3 regions of the Microaerobacter geothermalis genome follow, and region 1 is predicted to be linked to each of the others. Evidence: riboswitches for the same ligand, from Rfam matches in the RefSeq annotation. Region 1 holds a riboswitch; each other region holds the start of a gene.

What was found. A riboswitch is a leader RNA that binds a small molecule or an ion and turns the genes downstream of it on or off. The one in region 1 is predicted to bind thiamine pyrophosphate.
Region 2: it holds a riboswitch for thiamine pyrophosphate, as region 1 does, so the genes downstream of both, thiC (phosphomethylpyrimidine synthase ThiC) here and L1765_RS09765 (thiamine-binding protein) in region 1, are expected to answer to the same signal.
Region 3: it holds a riboswitch for thiamine pyrophosphate, as region 1 does, so the genes downstream of both, thiD (bifunctional hydroxymethylpyrimidine kinase/phosphomethylpyrimidine kinase) here and L1765_RS09765 (thiamine-binding protein) in region 1, are expected to answer to the same signal.

What each region holds. Positions count from the first base shown of each region.
Region 1 is NZ_JAKIHL010000023.1:31,290-41,306, reverse strand. Features, by position in the region: gene L1765_RS09800 (pirin family protein) at 1-223, shown strand, start outside; gene L1765_RS09795 (LacI family DNA-binding transcriptional regulator) at 437-1,450, shown strand; gene L1765_RS09790 (ABC transporter substrate-binding protein) at 1,591-2,934, shown strand; gene L1765_RS09785 (carbohydrate ABC transporter permease) at 2,996-3,901, shown strand; gene L1765_RS09780 (carbohydrate ABC transporter permease) at 3,912-4,742, shown strand; gene L1765_RS09775 (glycoside hydrolase family 15 protein) at 4,772-6,667, shown strand; gene L1765_RS09770 (PfkB family carbohydrate kinase) at 6,694-7,668, shown strand; TPP riboswitch at 7,688-7,799, shown strand; gene L1765_RS09765 (thiamine-binding protein) at 7,924-8,214, shown strand; gene L1765_RS09760 (ABC transporter permease) at 8,288-8,974, shown strand; gene L1765_RS09755 (ABC transporter substrate-binding protein) at 9,027-10,017, shown strand, end outside.
Region 2 is NZ_JAKIHL010000032.1:22,962-32,978, forward strand. Features, by position in the region: gene L1765_RS11665 (thiazole synthase) at 1-109, opposite strand, end outside; gene thiC (phosphomethylpyrimidine synthase ThiC) at 135-1,913, opposite strand; TPP riboswitch at 2,197-2,307, opposite strand; gene aceA (isocitrate lyase) at 2,506-3,792, shown strand; gene L1765_RS11680 (YheC/YheD family endospore coat-associated protein) at 3,982-5,088, opposite strand; gene L1765_RS11685 (GNAT family N-acetyltransferase) at 5,095-5,553, opposite strand; gene L1765_RS11690 (YheC/YheD family endospore coat-associated protein) at 5,860-7,116, opposite strand; gene L1765_RS11695 (YheC/YheD family endospore coat-associated protein) at 7,142-8,503, opposite strand; gene L1765_RS11700 (YheC/YheD family endospore coat-associated protein) at 8,518-9,615, opposite strand; gene L1765_RS11705 (YheC/YheD family endospore coat-associated protein) at 9,622-10,017, opposite strand, start outside.
Region 3 is NZ_JAKIHL010000001.1:216,166-226,182, forward strand. Features, by position in the region: gene L1765_RS01115 (sodium:solute symporter family protein) at 1-1,614, shown strand, start outside; gene L1765_RS01120 (OsmC family protein) at 1,700-2,200, shown strand; TPP riboswitch at 2,287-2,388, shown strand; gene thiD (bifunctional hydroxymethylpyrimidine kinase/phosphomethylpyrimidine kinase) at 2,496-3,305, shown strand; gene thiE (thiamine phosphate synthase) at 3,337-3,969, shown strand; gene L1765_RS01135 (spore germination protein) at 4,088-5,569, shown strand; gene L1765_RS01140 (long-chain-fatty-acid--CoA ligase) at 5,751-7,442, shown strand; gene L1765_RS01145 (hypothetical protein) at 7,453-7,938, opposite strand; gene L1765_RS01150 (c-type cytochrome) at 7,950-8,405, opposite strand; gene L1765_RS01155 (cbb3-type cytochrome c oxidase subunit II) at 8,511-9,017, opposite strand; gene L1765_RS01160 (cbb3-type cytochrome c oxidase subunit I) at 9,029-10,017, opposite strand, start outside.

The DNA.
Region 1 (10,017 bases):
TCAGGATATCACAGTCTATCTCTCCCATTTGGAAGCAGGCCAACAGCTTGTCCACAAACAGGAGCCTGGTCGTCGGATGTATATGTTCATTATTAAGGGAAGTGCGATTATAAATGGTGCTTATCAAATAAAAAAGGGAGACTCTGCCCGTATTACGGAACTATCAGAACTGAACATTAAAACCGAAGACGGAGTTGAATTTATGTTAATGGATTTAACTTAATCCGTCAGAAGTCTGCTGCCTCTAAGTAACCGAATGGCATGAAGATAAAAAATTCAAAAAAGTATTGACAAGAGGAAAACGTTTTCCTACACTAGTATTAACGCGACAGGAAAGCGTTTTCCTGTATTTCAGGGTTGGTTTAATTCCAGATGATAAATGGTATACATGATCCACTACGGTATGATTTAAATTTTATTATAGGGATGGATTGTTGTGAAAGTTACGATAAAGGATGTAGCAGAGCGGGCACAGGTTTCTGTGGCGACGGTTTCCCGGGTGTTAAATCAGAGCAAACCGGTCAGTCCGGAAATTCAGGATAAGGTAATGAGAGCTGTTAACGAGTTGGGTTTTAATCCCAACCCTGTGGCCCGCAGCTTAGTTATGAAAAAAAGCTTGCTGATCGGAGTTCTTATTCCAAACATTGCGAATATGTTTTTTTCCGTGTTGGTCCGGGGACTTGAGGAAGAATGCTATAAACAGCAGTATACCACTCTTCTCTGTAACACAAACGGAGAGATAGACAAGGAACTTCATTATTTGAATCTGATGAAAGATAAATACGTGGATGGCGTGGTTATTCTGACCTCTTCCTTAAAAGAAGAACATATTCAATTTTTTGAGGAAAACCCAATTCCTGTGGTATTTGCGAGCCAATCCAACAATGGGGGCGGTATGTTTGACTGTATCAATATTGATGATTTTCAGGCGGCTTATGATGCCACCAGCTTTTTGATTAAATGGGGACATAAAAAAATTGGGCTGTTAAGCGGTCCATTGACGGATATGGAATCAGGTTTTTCAAGATATTCAGGATTTCGAAAGGCCTTGGAGGAACACAATCTCGACTTTTACGAGAAATGGTTTTCGGAAGGAACCTATGATATTTACTCAGGTTTTTTAAGGGGAAAAGAAATCCTGAGTAGGAAGGAGCGGCCGACTGCCATTTTTTGTGCCAGTGATACGATGGCGATGGGACTTATTCATGCCGCTGATGAAATAGGTATCAGGGTACCGGACGAAATTTCTGTTATGGGTTTTGATGATATTCCCATGGCTGAAGCCTTTCGTCCCGGGCTAACTACAGTTCGTCAGCCTATTTTTGAACTAGGGGCCAAGGCAGCCAAAATGCTAATGGAACAAATCCAGAAAAAATCGAATCATAAGAAGCAATTAAAAATTCTTCCTCATGAAATTGTTGTGAGGAAGAGTTGTCTTAAATTGTTGTGATTATTTTTTTTAACAATCAGGAAAACGTTTTCCTGAAAAGGGGGGTGTAATTATTCTGGAGAGTGCCTGTTGAAAGAATTGCAACTCATTTAGTCAGAAATTAACCGTTTTTCAATTTTTTAAATGGGGGGATCGAGTTGATGAAAAAAGTTGCTGGGTTTTTGATAGTATTGCTCTTGTTGTTGGGTCTTGTCGCCGGATGCGGAAGCAATGAGACCAAGAATGAAGCCTCAAGTAAGGAAGCGACAACAACTGAATCTGCTTCTGGGGGACAGAAAGACGAACCTGTGGAATTGGTTTTCTGGCATGGGATTGAATCTCAAGAAAATAATCAGGCTTTAACAGAGGCCATTGAAAAATTTAATGAAAGTCATCCGGATATCAAAGTAAAAGCTCAAAGTTATGGGGCTCAGGATCAGGCCATAGGAAAGATTCAGACGGCTCTCGCCGGGAAGAACGCTCCTGATCTGGTATGGCTGGCACCTGCTTATACGGGTCAGTTTGCCAAGGCCGGAGTATTGGCAGCAGCTGAGGATTTCATAAATAATGACCCTGGCTTTAATCCGGATGATATTTACAAGGGATTGTGGGATGTTTCTTCATATAACGGGAAGAAGTATACCATTCCCTTTGAAGCGAACAATTTGGCAATTTTTTATAATAAAAAGGCTTTTGCGGAAGCAGGGATTACAGAAATTCCAGAAACCTGGAACCAGTTCCTTGAAGCCGCCAAAAAACTAACGGTGGACAAAGATGGTGACGGGAAAATCGATCAGTATGGTTTTCAAATTCCCATTGGCACCAACGAGTGGACGGTTTGGACCTGGCAAACCTATTTATGGCAAGCAGGTGGAGAGTTCTTGACCGAAAATAACTCCACACCGGCGTTTAACAGCAAGGCGGGGGTGGATGCTCTTCAGTTTTGGGTGGATCTGGTTTATAAAGAAAAGGTAGCCAATTTCTCCGAAACGGATGCCGGATATAAGACGGATGATTTCGAATCAGGAAAAATTGCTATGCAGATTATTGGGCCCTGGACATTGCCCCAGTTAAAGGCAAATAAAAATGTGGACTTCGGCGTTTTCTTCATGCCGAAGAAGGAACGGTTTGCCACCAATATCGGCGGGGAAAATCTCTTTATCTTCAAATCCACGCCGGAGAGAGAAAAGGCGGCTTGGGAATTTGCCAAGTTTATCATGAGTGCCGATTTCCAGGTGGATTGGTCGATTAAAACAGGGTATCTGCCCGTTAGCAAGTCGGCGGTGGAAAGCGGCAAATATCAGGAATTTTTGAAGAAAAACGAAGTAGTTAAAGTGTTTGTTGATCAAATGGAGTATGGCTTTGCCCGTCCGTCAATACCTGCTTATAATGCTATTTCCGTGGCATTGGGAAAAGAAATAGAAAAAGCACTGTATCAGGAGAAGTCTGCAAAGGAAAGCCTGGACGCTGCGGCAAAAGCGGCTGAAAAGGAATTGAAAAAATAAGCGAATAAAGGGCAAGAACTGCAGGAAGCAACTTGCCCTTCCCTATCGGGAGGGAATCATCTTGCTTAAGGATAAAGGGAAATTTTTAAAAAGGATAAAAGAAAATATTACGGCTTTTGGCTTTTTAACTCCGGCATTGGTCTTAATTGCCATCTTTATGCTTTATCCCATCGGCTATACGATATATCTCAGTTTTTTTGAGTGGGATGCCCTCAGCACTAATCTTACTTATGTTGGTCTGGACAATTACCGGGAGATGTTGACTGATGAAGAATTGCGCCAGGTTATATGGAATACCTTGATTTTTACAGTTTCCTCAGTACCGGCGACCATCGCCCTTTCTTTGTTTCTGGCGGTGTTATTGGACAATGAAATCAAGGGAAGGGGCTTTCTGCGCACTGTTTTTTTCTCTCCGGTGGTCACATCGTTTGTGGCGGGGGGTCTTATTTTTGTCTGGATGTTAAATTATGATAACGGCATTGTCAATTATATGCTAGAGCTGGTGGGTATTAAGCCTGTTAACTGGTTGCAGTCCAACGGATTTTGGGCAATGACAGCCGTAGTGATTATGACCATTTGGAAAAACGCCGGATATTTTATGGTGATTTTTCTGGCCGGGTTACAGGGAATACCCAAAATGTATTATGAAGCAGGCAGCTTAGAAGGGGCAGGAGGAGGATGGAAGGCCTTTCGCCACATCACGTGGCCTTTATTAAAGCCAACAACTTTATTTGTGACAGTGATCAGTCTGATTTTCACTTTTCGCACCTTTGAACAAATCTATGTTATGACCAAGGGAGGTCCTTTGGGGACAACCAAGGTGCTGGTCTATTATATTTACGAGCAGGCGTTCAAACTGTTTAATATGGGCTATGCGGCTGCGATTTCTATCATTCTTCTTGTATTGGCAATTATCACGACCATATTCCAGTTCAAATTAATCGGAGATGAGAATCCGGAATATTAGGAGGTGTAGTATGGAACAAAAGCGGGGGAGGGGATGGCGGAAAACTGCTATCTATACCGTACTGTTGATTCTGGCTTTATTCTTTTTTCTTCCGTATCTATGGATGATATCAACGGCGCTGAAAAGCAATCAGGAAGTAGTCAGTCAAAACTTAACTTTGATTCCCCGAAACTGGCATTGGGAGAACTTTGTCAACGCCTGGGAGTCTGCTAACTTTGGCCGAATGTTTTTAAACAGTTTTATCATGGCCTTTACAGTGACCATCGGCCAGATTTTCACATCCGTCCTTGCTGGCTATGCCTTTGCGAGGCTTCAATTTGTCGGAAAGAAAACTCTATTTTTAATCCTGCTCTCCACTTTGGTGATTCCCTTTCAAATGCTGGTGATCCCGGTCTTTATCATGTTGATGAAGGTGGGGTGGATTGATACCTATTTGGCCTTAATTGTTCCCTCATTGGCCAATGCTTTTGGAATTTTTTTGTTTCGCCAGTTTTTTATGTCCATTCCTTATTCCGTAGAAGAAGCTGCTTACATTGACGGAGCCAGTCGCTGGACTATTCTATGGCGGATTATGTTTCCGCTGGCCAGGCCTGCTTCTGTCACACTCTTTTTATTTACGTTTATCGCCGAATGGAATGACTTGTTCAAGCCGCTGGTTTTTACCCAATCCGAGTCGATGAGAACTGTTCAATTTGGCTTGACAGTGTTTCAGGAACAGTTTTCTACCAACTATACCCTTTTAATGGCTGCGTCCATTCTCGTTACCGTTCCTGTTTTGCTGTTGTTTCTTGTCGGACAAAAGCAATTTATTAAAGGGATTGCTTCAACGGGAGGGAAGTAAGCCAACTAAAAAATGATGGAGGAAGAGTTATGCCGTTCTATGTAGAAATCGATGAAGATAATCATGTTCCTTTGGGGAATGGGAACGTCTTGGTGTGGATGAGACATGACCTGAAGAACCGGGCTATGGATTGGTTAAAACAAATTTATTATCCGGATTATGATCTTTCCTCTTATCTTCTCAGCGAAGATGGGGTCCAGATATTTATAAAAGATAAAGGTGAAAAAGTCTGTTATGATCCTCTCGGTTTGATTCAGGATCATTCCGGTCAGTTGGGTGAACCAATCAGTATCGAAGATACGAGATTTTTACCGGATTCCGGGATATACCAGGTAACCAGCCGGAAGGGAAATACCGTGGTTCAATCTGAAACCTGGGTACCTGTTGATAAGAGTGGGGTAGTAAAAGAATTTCGTATTCGTACGGTGAAAGGGAACGGGACGGAAGTGATCGTATATCCTTCCATCCACTTAATTAATGTGGTGAACCGGTACGAACACATCTATGTGTCCCGGAAAGAAGAGAATTGTTGGTTGGCTGTGACGGTACCGGATGCCATTTATTCCAATTCCGGCGACAGGGAAAAAGTGATTAGAGGAACCAATTTTGCCGTTGCTGAACACGGCAGCCGCCCCCTGCACGTCACATGGAAAGTGGAAAGAACGGTGAAAGAAGGTGAGTGGTCTGACCCCTGTGAGGTTGTGATTGCCATGGGAAGCAGCGAACAGGACGCTGTACAGCAGTTAAATCTACTGGTCAATGAACGGATCACGGAAAAAGAAAGGGTTCGCTGTGACTGGGAAACTTGGTTGGAGAACGGGGTACAAATTACCGGTAAGGACCCCAAATGGCAATACTACTGGAATACCTCCCTCCGCCTATTGAGGACCTCGATTCAGCAGGACGGTTCTCCAATTATGGTGGGTTTTGCTCCCTATCAGGGAAACGTGTGGGTCAGGGACGGAGTTTGGATCATTGATACTCTGTTGAAAACAGGCCACATCAAAGAAGCGGTTCAAGGTTTGCGGAGAATTTGTTCTTTGCTGAAAAAACGACCCGACGGAAACTATTTTTTTGCTTATAACTGCAAATCAGGTGTTCCAAATGAACACTCTTTCGAAAATGATTCGCCGGGACTGTTGTTAATGTCCATTGCCCGATGTGTGTTGGAAAGCGGTTATCCCCAACTGTTAAATGAGTTGGAAGATGTGATTTTCCACTGTGTCACATGGATTGAAAAGAACCGGGATGACACGGGAATGATTGCACCCTGTGCCGGAATCTGGGAAACCTTTGGACATCATCTAAATGAGGAAAATGAACATATGGTATGGGCCAGCGGTGTAGCGGTATATGGATTAACTTTATTAGCGGATGTATGGAAAATTCATTCCCTGGGAATCGAGTATGAAGGAAAGCTGCGAAAACTGGCTGCAGATTTAAAGGAGTCAATACTGCAGCAGGCATGTAAAGATCATGTTTTGGTCCGCTCTGCCGAGACGGATCATTTGGACGCTTCTGCCCTGCTTTTTTTTACCGAACTGCCCATATTTGATGATAAACTGCTATTTTCATCTACCGTGAAGGCTGTGGAAGAACGGTTAGTCGATCCGTTCCTCGGAGGGGTATGGCGGCATGAGGATTTAACCACGGAGTGCGGAGATATGCGCCCCTGGCTTGGCTGTACCTTTTGGTTAATACAAGCTTATCATTTGCTTGGAGAATGGGATAAAGCCTGCCAACTGCTGAAGCGAGCGATGAATTATTCTACCCGCTGCGGATTATTTCCCGAATTGATGTATAGCTGTAATAAACCCAGGGGTATTGGGATGCCCAGCTACTCCCAATCCGGATTTATCCGCACGATGCTGCAGTTTGCCGGGGATCCGGAGAATCCGCTGGTGATAAAATTCAAAGGGAAATAAGACAAAGAAAAAAGGGTGTGCAAAGGATGAAAAAAGTAATCAGCTTTGGAGAAGCCTTGATTGATTTTGTCCCCACTGAAAATGGTTTTCCTTTATCCCAGGTGGAGAAGTTCAAAAGAGCACCCGGCGGAGCACCGGCCAATGTGGCAGTTGCCGTTGCCAAACTTGGTGGAAATAGCTATTTTGCCGGGAAAGTGGGGGATGATAGTTTCGGATATTTCTTGGCCTCTGTTTTTAAGGAACATGGGGTTCATACCGACTACCTCATTTTTTCGATGGAAGCAAAAACCGGCTTGGCTTTTGTTTCTTTAAAAGATGACGGAGAGCGGGATTTCCTTTTTTACCGGAATCCTTCGGCAGACCTTTTGTTTTCAGCCGAAGAAGTCAAACATTCGTGGTTTGAAGAGGGGGGAATTTTTCATTTTGGATCGAACACATTAACCTCCCCTGTGTGTAAAGAGGCGACGATAAAGGGAGTTCAATTAGCAAAAAAAGCCGGATTATTAATCAGTTTTGACCCCAACATCCGTCTTTCATTATGGCATGCTGCAGAAGAGGCAAGGAACGGTATTTGTTCGCTCTTATCAGCTGTTGATATTTTGAAGGTGAGTGAAGAGGAATGTCAATTTTTAATGGAAACAAAGGATGAGAGAGAGGCTGCCAATCGATTGTTGGGTAAAGGAGTTTCTTTGGTTATTGTGACCAAAGGAAGAGAAGGAGCCACCTATTACACGAAAGAGATTTCTGGCGAAATTCCGATACCCTGTGTTGAAGTTGTTGATACCACGGGTGCGGGGGATGCTTTTGTTGGGGGGCTATTATACCAGCTTTCCTTATCAGATATTAATAAAAGAAACATTGATGTTTTATTAGGAGATCGTGACCGATTGGAATTTATGATTCGGTTTTCCAATATCTGCGGGGGGATTACCGTCACCGGAAGAGGAGCGATCCCTTCCCTGCCAACGATTGAAGAGGTTTACAAACTTTTGACCAATTGATATAGTATTAATTGATAACAGAATAAGGTTGGGGAGCTGGAAGAAGCCGGCTGAGAGGGTACCGTATTGTACCGACCCATGAACCTGATCTGGGTAATGCCAGCGGAGGGAAGAACCGTGGTGAGTTTTTTTCATCCCATGGTGATGATGTATTCCAGAGCTGCCTTACGGCAGTTTTTTTATTAGCCTCGAAGCAGATATTAATCGCTACTTGGCCATGTAGCTAACCATAGACTTCAGAAAGGAGGGATATCGTTGCCGGTTGTGAATGTTGGTTTTCAAGTTTTGCCTAAGGTGCCTGATGGAGATACCTACCCGGTTGTGGATAAAGCCATTGAAGTTGTGCAGAAATCAGGTGTGAAACATGAGGTTGGAGCAATGGAGACGGTCATGGAAGGGGATTTGGACCTCCTTTTGGATATCGTAAAAAAAGCCCAAGAGGCATGCATTAAAGCCGGGGCAACTGAAGTGATGACCCATATAAAAATTCATTACCGTCCTGAAGGGGTAACCATCGATGAGAAGTTGGCTAAATATCGGAAGTAAGAGATGGGGTTCTATTTTTCTTCCCAGCTTTTCACTTCTTGTTCTTTTGTTTATTTGGGAAATAGTGGTTAACATGACCAAAATAGAAAAATGGATACTTCCCAGCCCCACGATCATTGCACAATCCCTTTGGCAAGCAAGGGAATTAATCTGGCAGCATACCATTCAAACGTTGTATGAAACTGTCCTTGGACTGGGGATTGCTATCGCAGCGGGCATAGCCATCGCTACCCTTATGGATCTTTCAACATGGTTAAGAAAAGCGGTATATCCCCTATTGGTCATCTCCCAAACGATCCCGATTATTGCGGTGGCTCCGTTATTTCTCATTTGGTTTGGATATGGATTGGCACCAAAGGTTATTGTGGTGGCTCTTGTTTGTTTCTTTCCAATCACGGTAAACTTAGCAGACGGATACCGTATGGTGGATCGGGAGATGGTGCGGTTGATGTCATCACTGGGGGCTAGCCGCGGACAGATTTTTCGCATGGTAAAATTACCTAGTGCTCTCCCTTTCTTTTTCTCTGGACTGAGGATTGCCGGGACTTACAGCGTCATGGGAGCAGTGATCGGAGAATGGCTGGGGGCCAGTCGGGGATTGGGGATATTTATGACCCGATCGTCCCAATCTTTTCTGACAGAGAGAGTATTTGCCGCCATAGTGGTAATCACCCTTTTAAGTTTATGGATATTTGCTCTGATTGAATTGTTGGCTAGACTGACAATGCCGTGGCACTACCAACAACAAGAAGAAAGATAATTCTTCATCTATAGACAAGTGATTAGAGAAAAAATTTTGGAGGGGAATGGACATGTTAAAAAGTTGGTTAACGGAAAATAAACGGATATCCGTAACATTGCTTTTTGTTTTTCTGCTTATTTTTGCTTTGATTCTTACAGGTTGCGCACAAAAGAATGAAGGGGGACAGAATCAGGAGAAGGCTACTGAAGAAACTGCAAAACAAGAACTGCAAAAAGTTACAGTCATGCTGGATTGGTTCCCCAATACCAACCATTCCGGTTTGTATGTAGCGAAGGATAAGGGTTTTTATGAAGAACAGGGACTGGATGTGGAAATTGTTCAACCTGGTGAAGGAAGCACTGCAGACCAATTGGTGGCAGCAGGAAAAGCTGATTTCGGGATCAGTTATCAGGAAGGGGTTACGCAAGCCAGAGCAAATGATATTCCTTTAGTATCGATTGCTGCCATTATCCAACATAATACTTCGGCCTTCGCATCCCTGAAAGAGGCCCAAATTACTTCTCCCAAAGATTTTGAAGGAAAACGGTACGGCGGTTGGGGATCCCCTGTGGAAGAAGCGGTATTAAAGGCCGTGATGGAAAAAGCAGGTGCTGATTTTTCTAAATTGGAAAATGTCACTTTGGGAGCAACAGATTTCTTCACGTCAATCGGTAGAGATGCCGATTTTGAATGGATTTATTACGGTTGGGACGGAGTAGAGGCTGAGCGTCGTGGAATTGATCTCAATTTCATTATGCTAAAAGATTTAGATCCTGCTTTGGATTATTATACTCCAGTCATTGTCACCAATGAACAGCATGTAGCTGAACAGAAAGATTTGGTGAAGAAGTTTATGGCTGCCACTGCAAAGGGATATGATTTTGCCATTCAAAACCCAAGTGAAGCGGCTGATATTTTGTTAAAAAATGCTCCGGAGTTAAATGCCGACTTAGTGAAGGCAAGTCAAGGGTGGCTAAGTGAAAAATACCAGGATGATGCCGAACAATGGGGAATACAAAAGACTCAAGTTTGGGAAAGGTATGCCCAATGGATGTATGACC
Region 2 (10,017 bases), on a different contig from region 1:
TAGATCTCTTGATAACTTCAGGGATGATGGTATGCTTAGAGAACTTTCCCGTACCAATAAATAATCGGTTTTCCAATTCTTTTCCTCCGATGACAAGGCGATCGTTCATTTTCTTGCCCCCTTAATTCGATAATTTATCTGTATATTTTACCTCCGGACTCTCTAAATTCTTTTGATTTTTCCTCCATCCCTTCGTGTATAGCTGAATCGGGTTCAAGGCCTTTTTCTTTCGCGTATTGTCGGATATCCTGTGTAATTCGCATGCTGCAAAATTTGGGGCCGCACATAGAACAGAAGTGGGCTGTTTTTGCTCCTTCTGCCGGGAGAGTTTCATCATGGTACTCCATGGCTCTTTCCGGGTCAAGGGATAGATTAAATTGATCTTTCCAACGAAATTCAAAACGGGCCTTGGAAAGGGCATCATCACGAATTTGTGCTCCAGGATGTCCTTTTGCCAGATCAGCGGCATGGGCAGCAATCTTGTAAGCAATCACTCCTTCTCTTACATCGTTTTTATTCGGCAGTCCAAGGTGTTCCTTAGGGGTTACATAACAAAGCATGGCGGTGCCAAACCAGCCGATCATGGCAGCTCCTATGGCTGATGTAATGTGGTCGTAACCCGGGGCAATATCTGTTGTAAGGGGGCCCAGTGTGTAGAAGGGGGCTTCATGGCAAATTTTCTGCTGCAGATCTACATTTTCTTTAATTTTGTGCATGGGAACATGCCCTGGACCTTCGATCATCACCTGTACATCGTGTTTCCAGGCAATCTGGGTAAGCTCTCCAAGGGTTTCCAATTCTGCAAATTGTGCTTCATCATTGGCATCGGCAATGGATCCCGGTCGAAGGCCATCCCCTAATGAAACCGCTACATCATATGTTTTCAAAATTTCACAAATTTCTTCAAAGTGAGTGTATAGGAAGTTTTCTTGATGATGGGCCAAACACCAGGCAGCCATAATGGAACCGCCTCGGGAGACAATTCCCGTAACCCGCTTTGCAGTCAAAGGGATGTATCTTAACAACACCCCTGCGTGAATTGTAAAGTAATCAACACCCTGCTCCGCTTGTTCAATCAATGTGTCCCGATAAATTTCCCAAGTAAGATCTTCAGCCTTACCTCCTACTTTTTCCAGAGCTTGATAAATGGGTACGGTTCCGACGGGTACAGGTGAATTGCGAATGATCCACTCCCTAGTTGTATGGATGTTTTTTCCGGTCGAGAGGTCCATAATGGTATCTGCTCCCCATCGAATCGCCCAAGTCATCTTTTCTACTTCTTCTTCGATGGAGGAAGTTACGGCTGAATTTCCAATGTTGGCATTGATTTTTGTGTAGAAATTCCGGCCGATAATCATTGGCTCACTCTCTGGGTGATTAATATTTGCCGGGATAATGGCACGGCCTCGGGCTACTTCTTCTCGAACGAATTCTGGAGATACGCCTTCACGGATCGCAATAAATTCCATTTCAGGAGTAATTAATCCCCGGCGGGCATAATGCATTTGTGTCACGTTTTTCCCCTGTTTTGCCTTCAAGGGACGCCTTTTCAGACCGGGATAAACCTCTTGATTCGCCCGAGGATCGTCAACGTTAAATCCGTTGTCTTCCGGTTTTATTTCGCGACCTTCATATTCTTCAGTATCGCTTCGTTCAAGAATCCAGTTTCTGCGCAAAACCGGAAGCCCTCTATGAACATCCACATCATATTCAGGTTCTGTATAAGGGCCGCTCGTATCATAAACACGAACTGGAGGATTCTTAACCTCGCCGTTCAATCCGCTGGTCGGATGAAGTTGAATTTCCCGCATGGGAACTTTGATGTCTGGACGTGATCCAATCACATAAACTTTTTGGCTTCCTGGAAAAGAGGACGTAAAGGAAATGTTCAGCTGATTCTGATTTTTTGACATGGTGATCCCTCCTTAACAAAATAAAAAAGAAGATTCATTTTTGAACCTTCCTTCGGAGGTGTAAACACGAAACGATTTCAGAGTATGGGAGTAATACTTTCCCGATGGTTCAACTCTATAAGAGGATGTTCAAAAAGTCTGGTAAAAATTGCTGTCGAATTTCTGCGTTAGCTTGCTTTTGCGCTCCTCACGTTTTAAAAGCATACGCTCCGGTGTTCAAAGCTACGCTGCCTTGAAATTCTCGGCCCTTTTTATCCTCCTTTTTGAACTGGCTCTATACAGGTTTCGTGCATACAAAAATTCCTCCGCTGGCATTATCCAGTTCAGGTTCAACGGTCGATGGCAGAATAGCCATCCTCTCAGCCTGGTTCTCCAAGCTCCCGCATCTATTCAATTTTCAAAGTTAGTTTACCATGACACCTTTATTTCTGCAAACATTTTTTCAAAAAAGAAAACGTTTGAAAAAAATCTGTAAATTTAACGTTTTTAAATTCGTGAAAATATATTGACAAATTGCCGTTATACTGTATTATAATAGAACCATAATAATTTAACTGTACTAATACAAATTCAAGAGAAAGGATGACTAACAATGACAAAAAAAGATGTGGTGAAGGAGATTCAGGAGAGTTGGGAAACAGACCCTCGTTGGAAAGGGATTGAAAGAACATATTCTGCAGAGGATGTTGTTCGTCTTCGCGGATCTGTTCAAATTGAGTACACCCTTGCCAAGATGGGTGCTGAACGTCTATGGAATCTGCTGCATACAGAAAAATTCATTAATGCCCTTGGAGCATTAACGGGAAATCAGGCTGTTCAACAAGTAAAGGCAGGACTAAAGGCCATTTATCTGAGCGGCTGGCAGGTGGCAGCAGATGCTAATCTGGCTGGACAAATGTATCCTGACCAAAGTCTTTATCCCGCCAATAGTGTCCCTCATGTGGTAAAACGGATCAATCAGGCGTTTCAGAGAGCTGATCAAATCCATCATGCCGAAGGGAAGAATGATATTTATTGGTTTGCTCCAATTGTTGCCGATGCCGAGGCAGGATTTGGCGGTCCATTAAACGTATTCGAATTGATGAAGAGTATGATTGAGGCAGGAGCTGCTGCCGTTCATTTTGAGGACCAGCTTTCCTCTGAGAAAAAATGTGGACATATGGGTGGAAAGGTGCTGATTCCTACTCAAAACGCTATTCGAAATTTAATTGCTGCCCGATTGGCTGCCGACGTCATGGGTGTCCCAACCCTTATCGTGGCCCGTACTGATGCCAATGGAGCCCATCTGATTACCAGTGACATTGATCCAAGGGATCAAGAATTTCTGACTGGAGAGAGAACATCCGAAGGATTTTTCAGAATGAGGGGTGGTTTGGATGCAGCTATTGCAAGAGGATTGGCCTATGCACCTTATGCTGACCTCATTTGGTGTGAAACCTCAGAACCCAATGTGGAGGAAGCGAGACGTTTTGCCGAAGCGATCCATGCCCAATTTCCTGGAAAGCTTTTAGCCTACAATTGCTCCCCATCCTTCAACTGGAAGAAAAAGCTTGATGAAGCTACTATTGCGTCCTTCCAGGAGCAATTGGGAGAAATGGGATATAAATTCCAATTTGTTACTTTGGCTGGCTTCCATGCATTAAACCATAGTATGTTCGAACTGGCCAGAGAGTATAAAGATAAAGGAATGGCAGCTTACTCTGAACTGCAGCAGGCGGAATTTGCCAGTGAAAAGTATGGTTATACCGCAACCAGACATCAGCGTGAAGTGGGAACTGGATATTTTGATGAGGTATCCATGGTGATCTCTGGCGGAACTTCTTCTACAACAGCTTTAACCGGTTCTACGGAAGAAGAACAGTTTACCGAAGCCATCTAACCGTCACTATAACTTACGATGGAACTATCCGCTTTGAGACTAAAGAACGGAGCCCTCAAAAATATCCGGATATTTCGATGATGGAGTCAGTTTGAGGGCTAATTCCGTTCTCTATTCCATATTTTAGAAAATAAATCGCGGAAAGCTCTTGGTCAAATTGTCGATAATGGTACGTCCTGTGAGGAGCAACTAAACTTCAGTTCTACTTCTTTTGGAAATGGAAGTCTCGATTAAATAGAGTCCATACAGTAAGGGTCTTTTCAGCGATAGAATGTACGTTTCTTTATCTTTCAAGTAAAGGAATATTTTTCTGGCCGGTTTCGGATTAATCTCGATCAACCATGGCTTTCCTTCTTTATCCACTCCAATGTCTAAGCCCAGTTCAACTAGACGTCCGAAGTGGGATTCTAGATTTTTGGATATCTTTTTAGACATTTGTTCTATTTCACCGATAATGGACATCGCTTTTCCTGTGTCAAAATTCCGCTGAAGAAAAGGTGTGATTTTCTCAGCAGAACCTCCCCCATGCAAATTGGATGTCACACTGTTTTTTTGTCCTGTTCTCACTCCCATTCCGGTAATGCCCCAATGCTCCCCGTTAGTCTTTTGAATGAGTACCCGGACATCGGAAACTCTGTTGTTTTCCAGTTGAATATTTAAACCTTGTTGAAGGATATACGTTTTTTCTCTTTGGATCCAATGGTTGACGAAATAGACCAATTCGGAGGGGGATAGATGTGTCTTTACTATGATATGCCGTTTCACATTTCTTCCAAGGACTGAGAAATGGTGATCTTTTTCTTTTTTTATTTTTAAAATGTGTCGTCCGCCTGTACCATTTATGGGTTTTAAAAATAGAGAAGAATATTTCTCCGACAGCTTAAAAATTTGATTTGGATTCTGATAAAACACGGTTTCCGGCAAATATATTTTGATAGAAGGATCCTGATATAATAATTGGTGAATTTTCCATTTGGAGGCCAGTCTGTTGTTCATAAAAGGGAGAGACGAATACTTTCTAAAGCGGATATATTCCTGAAAGGCGGGTGTAGCGTGATAGCGAAGACGGTCATAAATGATATCTGGTAAAGGGAAATGGCCAGTTTCCCAGCGGTTCTGTTTTGTATTAAAGGTATCTCCTTTGATCCATCCCCTTTTTTCAGAGACATCCTGTGGGGAAAAGATAAAGACCTCTACTCCCAACTCCATTCCGGCCTTGGTAAGATCAGCAAGAAATGGCTTTTCTTCAAATGAACGATTGGTATACCGATAGATAAGTACACCGATTCGCACCATGGGGATCTACTCCACATCTTTTGGATTCCAGTTTCCTCGGGCAAACCACATGGTTGGCTTTCCGGTAGGCCCTTCTACTAGTTTAAATCCAACCATTCCCATTGATAAACACATCTTGATGCTGGGGATATTATCCAGTGAGACACGACCGTATATTTTGTCTATCTGTTGAAACAAGAATTTGATCATTTCTTGGGAAATTCCTTGTTGTCTCTCCCTTTTATGAACAACTACAAAAGATTCTTCAGTACCATAATTGGCTACTGCTGTTAGTCCCAGAAGCTTTTTTTCTTCTGCTGCTATAAGGAGGAAGTACCCGGGTTGATCCAATTTGAGCGGTTCTAATTCTTTTATCCATTGAATTGCCCTTGATGTAATTTTCCTTTCTCCATGGGAAATGACAAATTGCAATAAACTTTTTTTAAGTTTCACAAACTGGGAAGGATTTAAACTTTTAATTTCCATCGCATGTCACCTCTTGCATTTGAATTCTCTTTAAAAATTATGTGAATGGAACCAATTAATATAGACGGAACTAAACTTACATGACCCGAAGGGTCACAAATTCGGATGAAAATTTTATTTTCATATCAAAGGCTAAAGAACGGGAATTAGTCCTCAAACTGACTCCATCTGTGAAATACCCAGATGTTTTTGAGGGGCTCCGTTCTTTAGGCTGAAGCGGACGTGGATCACTTCTTGCCCGAACTCGACTAGCGGACGTGTGAATCTTTCGTTCCATATCTATAATTCTGTCTCTATATAGATTTGTTACTTGAAGAAACTTAGATATTGAGCATATTGAATGATGTGAATTAGAGAACGTTGGCGGATATCCGGTTCGTCAAATTTCATCGGTTTGGCATTGGCTTCAAAAAACCATAATTTCCCATCAGCAGAAATCCCCAAATCCATCGACATCTCTCCAACCGTTGCAACATGATGTTCGATGTGAAGGGCCATTTTTAGTGCGCATTCTTCTATTCTCCTCATTAAATCAGCATATTGATCCGAGTGGAATGCTGCCTTTAGTACCTGATGGGGTTTGGCAATTTTGCCGCCCCTTGGCACATGAGTGGTTATTCCATATCTCCCTGCTACACGAATTCCAACTCCGGTAACAACCCATTCTCCTTTCCCATTCTTTTGAACAAGTACTCTGCAGTCAAAGGGATTTCCCTGGTAAGTTAAAAGCGGAACTCCCTGTTGAATGATATATCCCTGTTTCCTGATATAAGGCTGTATCAGGTTCCACGCTTCATGTAAAGTTTTACATTTTTTATGCTGAATATCTTTATCCTGGTATTTAAGTAAATAATGGTCATTTGATTTATCTATTCGAATGATTCCATTTCCTGCTTTTCCCCTGATGGGCTTTAAGTAAATGGACTGATAGGTTTCCAAAAAATCATGAAGTTGATTTTTGGTCTCTATCTGGGCTGTTTCTGGAAGAGAACATGGGAGTGTTTTGAATTGCTTAAGCCATTCGAATAATGTCCACTTGTTAAAGAAATGAGGGTTATATAAATAAAGATTAGGAAAATTTGAGAGTCTTTCCAACGTTAATTGGGCTTTTGGCTTTTGCTCTTCTTCCCTGTATGGAATCCGGTTGTAGACGACATCAGGAAAGGGAAACAATACGGGTGACCAACCCTTCTGGTTCAGGTAATAACCGTGGATTTGTCGGTGTTTCCAGTCAATATTTTCTGGGGTAAAAATGAATACAAGTCCTCCAATTTTTTTTGCCGTTGCAATAATATCTACGAAGTTGCGGATATTCCCCCTAAAGGGTTTGGTTTTTCCTTTCATCGTTAAAATTCCAATGAGTGGGCCAATCTTTATGGAACCGTCTTCCCTATTTTTTGCAAGCATATTCGTATAGGATCCCGGATGGTTGGCTTCGGTTTGGGGAGTAATTGAAAGGGGGACATTCTCCGCCCCCCATCTCATCCTTTTTTTGATCGGTTGTGAGGTAAGGATATGCCATCCGTTAGGGAGAAATGTGATTTGTATTTGACTTGTATTCATTTCAGTCTCTCCTTTCTTCTTAACTTCAAAATTGTGAAAGATAAAATCCGTAATCAAGAATGGAACGGCAGGATAGTTGATCTCCAGTTTTTAAGCTGGGGTGTTTAAAAATGGATCTTCCTGGTTTGGAGTTGGCTTCAAACATCCAAATATGTCCATTTTTATCAATTCCAATATCAAATCCCAGTTCTCCAAGGGGCTCTGAAAAACTAAATTCAAGGGTTTCTGCTAATCGAATGGCTGCATCCTCCAGGTTTTGTCTAATTACATCACCATTTGGACCAAAAAGGGTGTGAAAAATATTTTGACTGGAGGTGATGGTCCCTCCGGTTCTGACATGGGTGGTGACACTTCCCCAACCTGCTACCTTTGCTCCGATTCCTGTGATTTTCCATTGATTTTCCCGGTTTTTATTTAAATGGATTCTGAAATCTACCGGTCTGTTATTTACTTTAGCCAATTGAATTCCCTGTTGTACGAGATAATTTTGCAAACGTTTCGTTCCAGCGAAGAGATGATCCATCATTGTCTGAACGGAATCAAATTGCCTCAATACATTGTGGTTGCCTTTTCTGTAGCGACAAAGTAATCCCTTAACGGGATGATGTGTAACCTTAATAATTCCTAACCCCAAACTTCCTCCGGAGGGTTTCAAATAGATCATTTGATGACGGGAAAGCATTTTTTGAATGGCTCTTAGAGAAGGTACCATATAGGTTTCAGGAATGTATTCTTTGACAGCGGGATGATTGCTTAATCTTTGGTGAATGTTCCACTTGTTAAAAAACCCTTGGTTAAACATCGGAATATGAAGGTTTTTAATCCTTTCCTTACATTCTATGACTTTCTTTGTTCGATCCATGGTTCTGTTTGGGACCCGATCATAAACGACATCAGGTAATGGGGCAATTTTCTTCTGCCATTTTGTATGATCATCGGTTAGGAAAAATCCTTCGACTGACATGTTATCCCAATTTACTTGTTCAGGAGTGAAAACAAAGTAATAGGACCCAGGGTCTGGACGAATAGAAAGGAGATGTTTAAAAAATGAGGTTCGTCCTCCCAATGGGTGTTCCTCTGTTGAAAATGCCACAGTGGTTAGGATTCCTACTACAGGTCCGAGTCGGACACCAGTGTCCGTTCTTTTCATGTGGATCAAACCTTGATAAGGAATCAAAAGACGCTGTCTCAATAGGGGGGAAACTCCAAGCACATGTTTTCCTATATTGGTTTTGATCACGTAGGCTTTCGTTTTTTGAGAACCGCATTGGATCTCAATGAGGCGCTGGTGCTGTAAATTAAACTGCTGACAAAGCTCTTTTGATACATAGAAAAAGGGTTTGCTGGTCGGTTGGGTAAAGTGAAGATGAACAGGGTATGATTTCATAACAAATATGCCTCCTATACACGTTCCAACAAATAACGGGCGTATTTTACCGGATTTCGAATGGAACTGGCCTGCATCTCTTTATTTCCTATTTCTTGAAAGACCCGTCGACCGGGTTTGGAGTTGACTTCCAGTAACCAGATCTGCCCATTTGGCTCTATTCCAATGTCAATTCCCAATTCAATCAGTCTTCCATGATGGGATTCCAAATAGGGGGGGAGAAGTTCAACCATTCGTTGGATACTCCATAGAATTTTTTTAACGATATTTTCCGGAAAATTTCGGTTTAAAAAGTCTTCGATTTCTTCCGCTTTTCCCCCTCCATGGAGGTTGGATGTAAGGTGTCCTTTCTGTCCGCATCGGACGGCCATGCCTGTCAATGTCCACTCTCCTTTATGATTCTTTTGAGCAAGGATACGAACATCAAATGGATTTCCATCTTTGTTTGTCAGGTTTAAATAAGGCTGTACAAGATATTTTCTCTTATTTACAAATCGGTTGATCCATTGCACTGTTTTTCTCCAATCGGACATTACGCAGTGAAAGAACTCATTTTTTTCCGTCCTTCCAATCAGCGAATATTGGTTGTTGGTATGGGTTGTCAATCGGATGATTCCACGTCCATGGCTTCCGCTAATCGGCTTAAGAATGATTGATTGATATTGATTAAGCCATTTCAGCATTTCTTTTTCATTGGTGTATAAAGCAGAAGGAGGTAGCCAAGAAGAAAGTTCCTGTGAAGTTTTTAAAATTTCGTAAACTTCCCACTTTCCCATTAATCCAAATCCCAAAAATTTAATGGATGGATGGCTTTTTACTCGTTTCACATAGGGCTGATACATTTTAAACACTTGTTGATTAGGATAAAAACATCGGTCATAGACTACTCTGGGAAGCGGAAAAACCTTCTCTTTCCATCCTGTTTCTGACAAATAATAGCCCTTCACCATCTCCTTTGGCCAATCAATATCAAGGGGGGAAAAGATATACATGGGCACTCCCAGTTTTTTACCTTCCAGGAACAAATTTTTAAAGAATGTCTTCTCGCCGAAGGTAGGCTGATTTATGGTTAAGACGCGACAAACCATAATTCCCAAATAGAAAGGATTCAATCATCATCACCTGCGTTTACTGTCTCTTTTTCTTTTGGCATAAATTTTTCTTGGGATAAACCCTGTCAAATATAGTCCGTATTCAATGATTTTAAATACCGATGGTCGGGGATCCGGTCGTTCTTTTAGCAGGGTTTCTTCATTTTTTGATGGTTTTGAGTTGATTTCCAAAAGCCAGATTTTTCCCATGTGATCAACGGCTAAATCAATACCCAATTCCCCATAGTGTCCTGGAATATATTTCTCGACTGCATTGGCAAATTCCAGAGCGATTTTTTTCATTGTGTTGATGGTTGGTCTGAATGGAGGAGGAAGAGAAGATTGTGTCAGGGCCTGCTGAGGGGAACTTAAGGTTCCCCCTGAAGCGATATTTGATACAATGTGGTTGTTGCTTCCGGTTCG
Region 3 (10,017 bases), on a different contig from region 1:
ACGAGTGTTGGTTATTGGTTTATTGGAATTGCACTAGCTTATACGGTTCTGTTAATTGCAGCGGGTCGTATTGCTAAAACGAGAGCGGTTGATGGGAATGGCTTCTTTGTTGGAGGGAGAAATTTCAGTACCCTTTTTGTAGCGGTATGCATCACCGGCCTTTTTTCCGGATCTTCTTATATAGCGATTCTGGAACTGGCGTATCTTAAAGGGGTTTCTGCCATATGGTATGGGGTAGCCGAGACAATTCAGGTCTTAATTATCGCTTTGGTTCTTGTTGCTCCTTTTCGAAAAAGAGCATTGGTCACCATTTCCGGTCTGCTTGGGGATCACTTTGGTGATAAAGTCAGGGGATTAGCCGGTCTTATTACTGGTTTAACGTTTCCCATGTGGTCTGTGGCAACAGCCCTAGCCTTTGCTTCAGCACTAAGTGTATTTACCGGGATTTCCATTGTTTGGTCAGTGGCCTTAACGGCATTGCTTCTCCTTCTATATCTTCAATTTGGAGGAATGTGGTCCATTGGTTTTACCCAGCTAAGCAATGTTATCGTATTTTTTATCATGCTGGCAATTGGCGTATATGCCTTTTTCATCAACCCTGGCATCAACGGTTTAAAAGAATTATTTCAGCAAAGGCCGGAGCTTTTTGAACCTGCAACTGTGGGGATACAAACCATCGTAGCCTGGTTTGGTACCTTTATTTTAAATGTAATATTGGCTCAGGCCGCTTTTCAAATGGCCCTTTCCTGCAAAACAGAAAGAGAAGGGCAGAGAGGACTAGTCATAGCTGCGATTATTGGAGTACCCCTTATCATAGGCGCAGTATTGTTCGGATTAGCGGCTGCCTATGTGGTGCCCGGAGAAACGAAGGGACTTGTTGCTGTTCCCCTTTATCTCATGGAAACCTTGCCTGCACCTCTCGTTGCATTGTTTTTCCTTGGATTCTGGGCCGCGGCATTAAGTTGGGGAGCCCCCTGCCAGTTTTCTGGTGCAACCAGCCTTGGAAGGGATGTGGGAAAGGCGATTCGTCCTAAGGCGACAGAAACGGATTTGATTCGTTATACCAAATGGTCCTTGCTTCTTCTTACCTTACTAATGATTGTTTTCGCCGTATTAAGGCCTGAGCAGTCAGCATGGTGGAATATCCTTGCATGGGTTGCTAGAAATTCTGCTACCTTTGCTCCTGTGATTGCGGCATTATTTTGGCCAATCGTGACCAGACGGGCCGTTTTGGCATCCTTGTTTATGGGCTCATTTGCAGGACTATTATGGTATCACTTGGGAGGATGGGAAGTTTCTAGTTTCTATTTGAACACTCATCCGGTATGGATAGGGATGATTGCCAATATTTTGACTCTGAGCCTTGTCACGTTAATAGAGACGGCGGGAGTAACGAGCTGGCAATGGAAGGGACCCTTTAAAAAAGCCGGGTATTTTGGACTTATTCTTTCAGGAAGTCTTGGGATCTATCTGGGGAATTCTTATGAAGTTCTTTATTCTTCCGGTCTCCTTGGTATGGTTCTTTTCTTTATCGTCGTGGGTATTTTTATCAGCCTGATCAGTTTTGTCAAACAAAAAGAGGTTGTGGCTGGGGTGTCGGTGCATCAGGCTTAAGATTGTTTGATGGATAATTGCTTCAAGAAACAGGTCAGTCTATGGATGGAATAAGAGAATTTGCTATGGGAAAGGAATGGGCAGAATGACACAAACTTCAGTGAATAAAGACTTAAGAAAAATAGAGGTCCAATCCGATTGGAAGGGAAAATTTCAAACAGAACATCAGGTGAGGGACTTTTCCTTTCTGGTAGATGAGCCGGAAAAAATAGGAGGAGATAACCAGGCGCCTACTCCTTTGGAATATGTGATGGGTGCTTTTAACGGCTGCATCTTTGTCGTGATTGAAATGGTGGCAAAGGAGATTGGGTTTCGATTTGATGATGTAAAAATATCCAGCACTGCCTGGGTGGACCGCCGCGGACTTTATGGGGTGGAAAATGTATCTCCTTACTACAAGGAAGTGTATAATTCTATTGTTTTTTACACGTCTGAATCACCGGAGCGACTTGAACAACTGAAGAAAACCGTAAAAAAAAGGTGTCCACTGTATAATTTGATCAAAGATACCGGAATTCCGGTAAATTTGGACTGGAAAATCGAACGTTTTTCTATTGACGATAGTTCATGCTCTAGTCTAAAGTAGACTTAGTGCCACTTATTTTTCACTTCAAGAAGTAAGAGTTTTAGTGGTGGTTAGCCATCGGACATCATTCAACTGAATATTTTTGTTCAGACCACTAGGGGAGCTCTGACAGAGCTGAGAGGAGACTGCTTCGACCCTTGGAACCTGATCTGGATCACACCAGCGTAGGGAAGTGGAAGTGCAGATGAATATTGTCAAGACTCTTATTGATCATCATTCAAGATGATATGCCATCCCACTTTCGGGATGGTTTTTTAATTTTTAAGAAATCAGTTCAGAAAGGAGGATTCAAGAAATGGCGACGGTTTATAAAGCCTTGACGATTGCCGGGTCAGATAGCGGAGGAGGAGCAGGAATCCAGGCCGATCTTAAAACATTCCAGGAGTTGGGGGTATATGGAATGACTGCGATTACCGCAGTGACGGCCCAAAACACCCTGGGTGTGCAAGGGATATATCCCCTTCCGGTTGAAGGGATTATCCAACAAATTGAATCTGTCGGATCAGATTTAGGGGCTGATGCTGTAAAAACCGGGATGCTGTTTAACAGAGAAATCATTCAGGGAGTAGCCGAACAAGTAAAAAAATTCCGATGGAAAAACCTTGTGGTTGACCCAGTGATGATTGCCAAGGGAGGGGCCTCCCTTCTTCAGGAAGAGGCTGTAGAAGCTCTAAGAAGGGATCTGATTCCTTTGGCGAAGATCGTCACTCCAAATATTCCGGAGGCAGAAGTTCTGACGGGAATGTCCATTCGTACGATGGACGACAGGAAAGAAGTGGCAAAAAAAATTGTTTTATGGGGTGCTAAATCGGTAGTGATTAAGGGCGGCCATGAAGAAGGAGAAAAGGTACTAGACTTGATCTATGATGGAACCCAATTTACACAACTGGAATATCAGAGAGTGGATACAAGGCATACCCATGGTACCGGATGCACCTTTTCTGCTGCGATTACCGCTCAATTAGCTAAAGGAGAAAACATAAATAATGCCGTGAAAAAGGCAAAAGAATTTATCCATGCGGCAATCGAAGATGGGCTTGGCATTGGAGGAGGACATGGACCTACCAACCATTGGGCTTACCGCAAAAAAAGAGACGAATATTAAAATCAATCGTCAAAAGTATGGACATTGGGAGATGGAAAAGATGAAAGATTTACTAAAAGTATACCTCGTGATGGGAAGTGTCAATTGTATCAATTCTCCTGAGAAGGTTCTGTTGGAAGCTATTGAGGGTGGGATTACGCTTTTTCAATATAGGGAAAAGGGAAGTGGTGCCCTGGAAGGAATAGAAAAATATCGTTTGGGTAAAAGACTGCAGCAGATCTGCAAAAAAGCAGGGATTCCTTTTATCGTCAATGATGATGTGGAGTTGGCCTTATTACTTGATGCGGATGGGGTTCATATTGGACAGGATGATGGGTCTGTAGAGAAAGTTCGGATGAAGATTGGCAGCAAAATATTAGGGGTCTCTGCTCACAATTTAGAAGAGGCAAAAGAAGCCGTTAGCTATGGCGCAGACTATCTGGGAGTAGGCCCTATGTACACGACCAAAACAAAAGAAGATGCAAAAGAGGTACAGGGCCCTCAAGGGATTCGTTTCTTAAGGGAGAACGGAATAGACATTCCTATCGTTGGAATCGGCGGGATTACCGCGGACAATGCTAAAGAAGTGATCCAGGCAGGGGCGGATGGGATAGCGGTTATATCTGCGATTACACAAAATTCTTCACCTAGAAAAGGGGTAGAACAATTAAGAGAGCGTGTTTAATTATTGTCGTTTCAATCAATCGCCAGCTTCGTTTGAGTTGGTTTTTTTCTTCCTGGATTTGTCAATAATGAATGGGTATGAAGGCTTATAAATTTTCATTTTATTGGAGGTACCGTTCATGGCGAATCCAGATTCAAGAAAGGATCAATTGCAACAAAAAGTTAGCAAGAAAATCAAAGATAATGTCAGATACATGAATGATGCCTTAGGTGTGGAAAAAAGCTTTGATGTCATCTATCGAGAGCTCCACTACGCGGGAAAGGAATTTGCCCTTTATTTTGTAGACGGTTTTGCCAAGGATTACATCATGAATCAACTGATGATGTATTTAGGAAGATTGAATCACGGCGATTTGGCACCTGATTCGTTGAAGAAGCTGCTTACGACCCATATTGGATATCTGGAAGTAGAGTCAACTGATAATATTGAAAAAATAATCACGGCTATTTTATCCGGTCCCCTTGCCTTATTTATTGATGGGCAAGGGGAAGCCATTCTGATTGATGCCAGAGAATATCCTGCCCGTAGTCCGGAAGAGCCGGATATTGAGCGGGTTGTTAGAGGGGCAAGGGATGGGTTTACCGAGACACTGATTTTTAATACCGCCCTTACCCGGCGGCGGATAAGGGACCCTTCCTTGAGAATGGAATATATCCAGGTTGGAACACGTTCAAAGACAGATCTTTGTATTGCTTATTTAGAAGATGTGGCAGATCCCGATCTGGTCCGTTCCATCAGAGATGAACTGATAACCATGGAAATAGACGGATTGCCAATGGCGGAAAAAACCGTTGAAGAATATATCTTTAAAAATCATTGGAACCCCTATCCTATGGTACGGTATACGGAAAGGCCGGATGTGGCAGCGATCCATCTCCTGGAAGGACATGTTCTTGTCTATACGGATACGTCCCCGAGTGTAATGATTACCCCAACCACCCTGTTTCACCATGTTCAGCATGCCGAGGAATACCGGCAGAAGCCTGTGGTGGGTGCCTATCTGCGCTGGGTACGGTTTGCCGCCATGCTGATATCTGTGTTTCTTCTTCCCCTCTGGTTTTTGGCGGTATTAGATCCTTCCATCCTTCCGGATTGGTTAGACTACATTGGTCCGAAGAAAGAAGGAAATGTTCCGCTATTTTGGCAGTTTTTGTTTGCGGAATTTGGAGTAGATATTTTAAGAATGGCAGCTATCCATACTCCCAGTCCATTGGCAACGGCTTTGGGACTGGTGGCAGCCATCGTTATCGGACAAATGGCGGTGGATGTGGGTTTGTTCACCAAAGAAGTAATTCTCTATTTGGCTGTTGCTGCTATTGGAAACTTTGCTACCCCATCTTATGAATTAAGTCTGGCCAATCGATTGGTGCGAATCGTCCTGCTGGTTTTTGTTTACTTATGGAAACTTCCAGGTTTGCTAATTGGTACTGGACTGTGGTTTTTACTTCTTACTTTTACAAAATCATTAAATACCCCCTATCTGTGGCCGTTGATTCCCTTTAATGGAAAAGCGTTAATGGATATTTTAATAAGAGCCCCGGTTCCGGCAAAAAGTTCAAGACCCAGCATGTTATCTCCTGAGGATCCAACAAGAAGATAGGAAAAGAGACAATCTCCTTTACATAATCATGTGTAAGGGGGATTTTTTTAATTCAATATTTTTTGTACAATCTATTTAAAAAACAATAAATATTCAGTATAATACAAGTTAAAGAATGAATACTCATTCATTTTTTGTTCCACGGGGATATTCATGATAATAGATGAAAGGAGGAATGATGATGTATCACGAAAAACCCTGGCTTAAGTTTTACCCTCCCCAAGTTCCGGCTTCCATTGACTATCCGGAGGTGCCCATTACTCATTTTTTAAAGGATGCAGCAGTAAAGCTTCCAGAACAAGTAGCCATACACTTTATGGGGAAAGAAATCACGTACAGGCAGTTGTTAAATTTCGCTTACCGGTTTGCTCGTTATCTTCAAACTCTTGGGGTACAAAAAGGAGATCGGGTTGCCATTATGCTCCCAAATTGCCCTCAAGGTGTGATCAGTTATTATGGATCCTTGCTGCTTGGAGCGGTAGTCGTCCAAACCAATCCTCTGTATATGGAGAGAGAGCTGCTTCATCAATTGACCGATTCTGGGGCTAAGGTTATTGTTTCATTAGACTTGGTCTATCCGAAAGTAGAGAAGGTAAGAGATAAAGTACCTTTAGAGCACGTGATTGTCACCAGTATAAAGGATTTTTTGCCTTTTCCTAAAAACATTTTATATCCTTTGATACAGAAGAATATCCCTAAAATTTCTTTTGAGCCGCAAAAGGGGATTCATTCATTTGTATCCATTATGAAATCGGTTTCAAACGAAGCGATAGAGGCTGAAGTTGATTCAAATGATCTCGCTTTGCTCCAATACACCGGAGGTACAACAGGATTGCCGAAGGGAGTCATGCTGACCCATCGTAATTTAGTGGTCAACGTGGTCCAGGGAAGAGCCTGGATGTATAAATCCCAATATGGAAAAGAAACGATTTTGGGAGTCTTACCTTTCTTTCATGTGTATGGAATGAGTGTCGTCATGAATTTGGCTGTTTATCTTGCAAGCACCATGATCTTAGTTCCTAAATTTGATGCGGGAGAAATATTGAAGATAATTGAAACAAAAAAACCGACTCTCTTTCCTGGAGCCCCTACGATGTACATTGGAATCATTAATCATCCAGATATTAAGAAATATAATCTGTCTTCAATCGAGGCTTGTTTAAGTGGGTCTGCTCCTCTACCCATTGAGGTTCAGGAACGTTTTGAAGAACTAACCGGAGGAAGGCTTGTTGAAGGCTACGGGTTATCAGAGACATCCCCGGTTACCCACGCCAACCCCATATGGGATAGAAGAGTTAATGGAAGCATAGGGCTTCCTTGGCCGGATACGGAATGTAAAATCGTTGATCCAGGCAATGGAGAAGAAATTCCTGTTGGAGGAATTGGAGAATTAGCGATCCGTGGACCCCAGGTGATGAAAGGCTATTGGAACATGCCGGAGGAAACCAGTGCAGTGATGAGGGATGGTTGGTTTTTGACCGGCGATATGGCTTATATGGATAAGGATGGATATTTTTACATTGTAGACAGGAAGAAGGACATGATTATTGCCGGGGGATTTAATATTTACCCGCGTGAAGTAGAGGAGGTTCTTTTTGAACATCCTGCTGTGCAGGAAGCAACGGTGATTGGAATTCCTGATCCTTACCGGGGAGAAACGGTGAAGGCATTTATTGTATTGAAAAAGGGCCAGTCCGTTTCTGAAGAGGAACTAAACAATTTTTGCCGTTCCAAATTGGCTTCCTATAAAGCTCCTAGAATTTATGAATTTAGAGAAGAGCTCCCAAAAACCATGGTAGGCAAAGTTCTGCGCCGGGCACTATTGGAAGAGGAAAAAAAGAAAATAGAAATGAAGAACGATACCACTGGATAAAAAGTCAGGTTTATGGTTTTACCAGCTCATCATGGATATCGATCGCCCCATTATTCTTTAATATTTCCGCAATTTGATAATGAAGTGATTCATTAGGAACTTCAACGGTAATGACGATATTTCCCGATTGAAGATGTTCTTCAATTTTTTCGGCAGTGTATCGGTTGATTCCCAAATCGAGCAGGCCTCCCAGAATACCGCCGGTGGTTACCCCTGCCAATGCCGCATAAATTGGACCGGCGGCCATAATTGGTCCAATACCTGGAACAAGCAGTGTGCTCATACCAACAGTTAATCCTACTACTCCTCCAATGGCACTTCCCCAGGTTACTCCGTCCCCAATGGAATCTGCACTGGCATCTTCTGTTGGGGACTTTTCTTCTTCCGGTTTATGAATGAAGGAGATATCCTCTTGTTTCACCCAATGTTTCAATTGATGAAAAGCTTCTTCAGCCTGTTTTGGGTCTGGAAAAGTAGCGATGAGATGAGGTTTCATGGTATTCCTCCTTATAATCCTTTTAAGAATCCTTTTACTGCATTGATTTGCTCTGTGTTCAATCCTAAAGTGGGCAAAGCCGGCATGGCACCGCGGCCGTTGTCTAATACATCGTTTAACTGATCCTCGGTCAAACGGGTAGAAACTCCTTTAAGTCCTGGTCCTACTTTCATCTCTGCGGTTAAGTTGTGGCAGCCGAGACAGGTTTGTTTTACGATTTGCTCCCCGTTGATGGATTTAGGGTCCTGAGTGGCTTCCAACCGGTCATTTAACGGTTTTGCCGTAAGAGCATAAACCACCCCCCAAATGGCTAACGTCACGTACACGAACATCAAAAATTTAGGAACTTTGGCATTTCCCATTCGAATTCCTGACACTTCATCATAGTATTCTTTCTTTTCATTTTTTGGCTGAGTTAATACTTTCTTTTCGATTTCGTTCCCTATATTATGTTCCTTATCGGTCAAGATGCGACACCTCCATCTGAAGTTTATTTATGCCGTTTACCGCCCTTTATATACTTCTTATGACGCGAGAGTTCCTACCATATACACAGCTAAACGAAGTTTTCTTTATCTTCCCTGTGCCTGTGAAGCGGGCTTTAGACTCATGAGATAAGTGATCAAATCGTCCAGTTCCGCATCAGATAAGTAATCATACCTTGGCATGATAGATCCAGGCAACATTTCCCTTGGATTAAGCAAATGTCGCCTGTGCCATTCTTCATTCCAACGGGCTCCTACCCACATTAAATCGGAACCGGTTCTTACCGAACCCAGTAAGTGGGGTTTGTCATAATAATAGTCTTGAGGAACGGTTACCGGACCAAGGGCCGTATCTGCTTTTACCGGTCTTACATATTGAGTATGACAGGTATGGCACCCTTCCCTGATATAGATCTGCCTTCCCCTGTACTCAGCAGTGTTGAAATCATAGTTGCGGGCATCCGCATTTATATTTGGTTCCTGCATGGAAGCATCATAAAAGGGTAAGAGAACTGTACCAATTACTCCTATTAAGAAAAGAAGCAGGGAACCCAAGATAAAAGGAAACATGGATTGTTCATGATTGTTTGCCATCTATTTTCCCCCTATTTAATTAGTGCTGTTGGTTGTTGAGGGATTGGTTTTCCGTCCCTCACCGATCGAATGGCGTTATATACAAAGATAAATTGCCCGATAAACATCATTCCGCCTCCGATGGCCCGAATCATGCTAAAGGGCCTTAAGGCAAGGATGACTTCCACGAACTGCATTCCGTACTGCTTGCCTTCTGCCCAGGCAAAACCTTGCAATACTCCAGCCACCCACATGCTGAAGGCAAAGAGGAGAAATCCCACAGTAGAAAGCCAAAAATGCCAATTCATTAACGATGTACTATATATCTGTTTTCCCGTCATTTTCGGAAGGCTGTAATACATTAGGGCAAACACTACAAAAGAAAAGGCTCCAAACAAGGGCATATGGGCATGTCCAATGACCCAGTTGGTAAATTTCAGGATGGCACTGGGTCCCATAAGTGATTGAAAAGGGCCTTGCAAACATGTGATCAGATAAAAAATAGCTCCAACAATCATAAATTTAAGGGGAATACTGTCTGCCACCACATGCCATTTCCCCTTCATGGTTCCAAAAACATTAGCCAAAACTGTCCAAACCGGAATGATGAGAAGAACGGAAGGGATCACTCCTGCCTTCATCAGCCACAGTGGAATTGGCCCATTTTGCAAATGGTGCGGACCGTTCCAGACATAGAAAGTGGCGATGGTCCAAAAGCCGATTAAAGAGAGCTTGTGGCTGTATAATGGGTTTTTTGTCAGTTTTGGTAGTAAGAAATAAATGAAACCAACACCAACAGTGGTAAACCATAATCCAATCACATTATGGCCGTAAAACCAGGCCATATTGGCCTGAGGAACTCCTCCGATCCAGCGATAGGGAAGATTTCCCACAATGTATAACAGGGGGAGCCACAATAAGGAGCCCATAATATACCAAATACTTACATATAGTTTCTTTTCATTACGGTTGACGATCGTTCGAAAAGAAATAAAGATAACCAGGGCAACAAGAATTACGA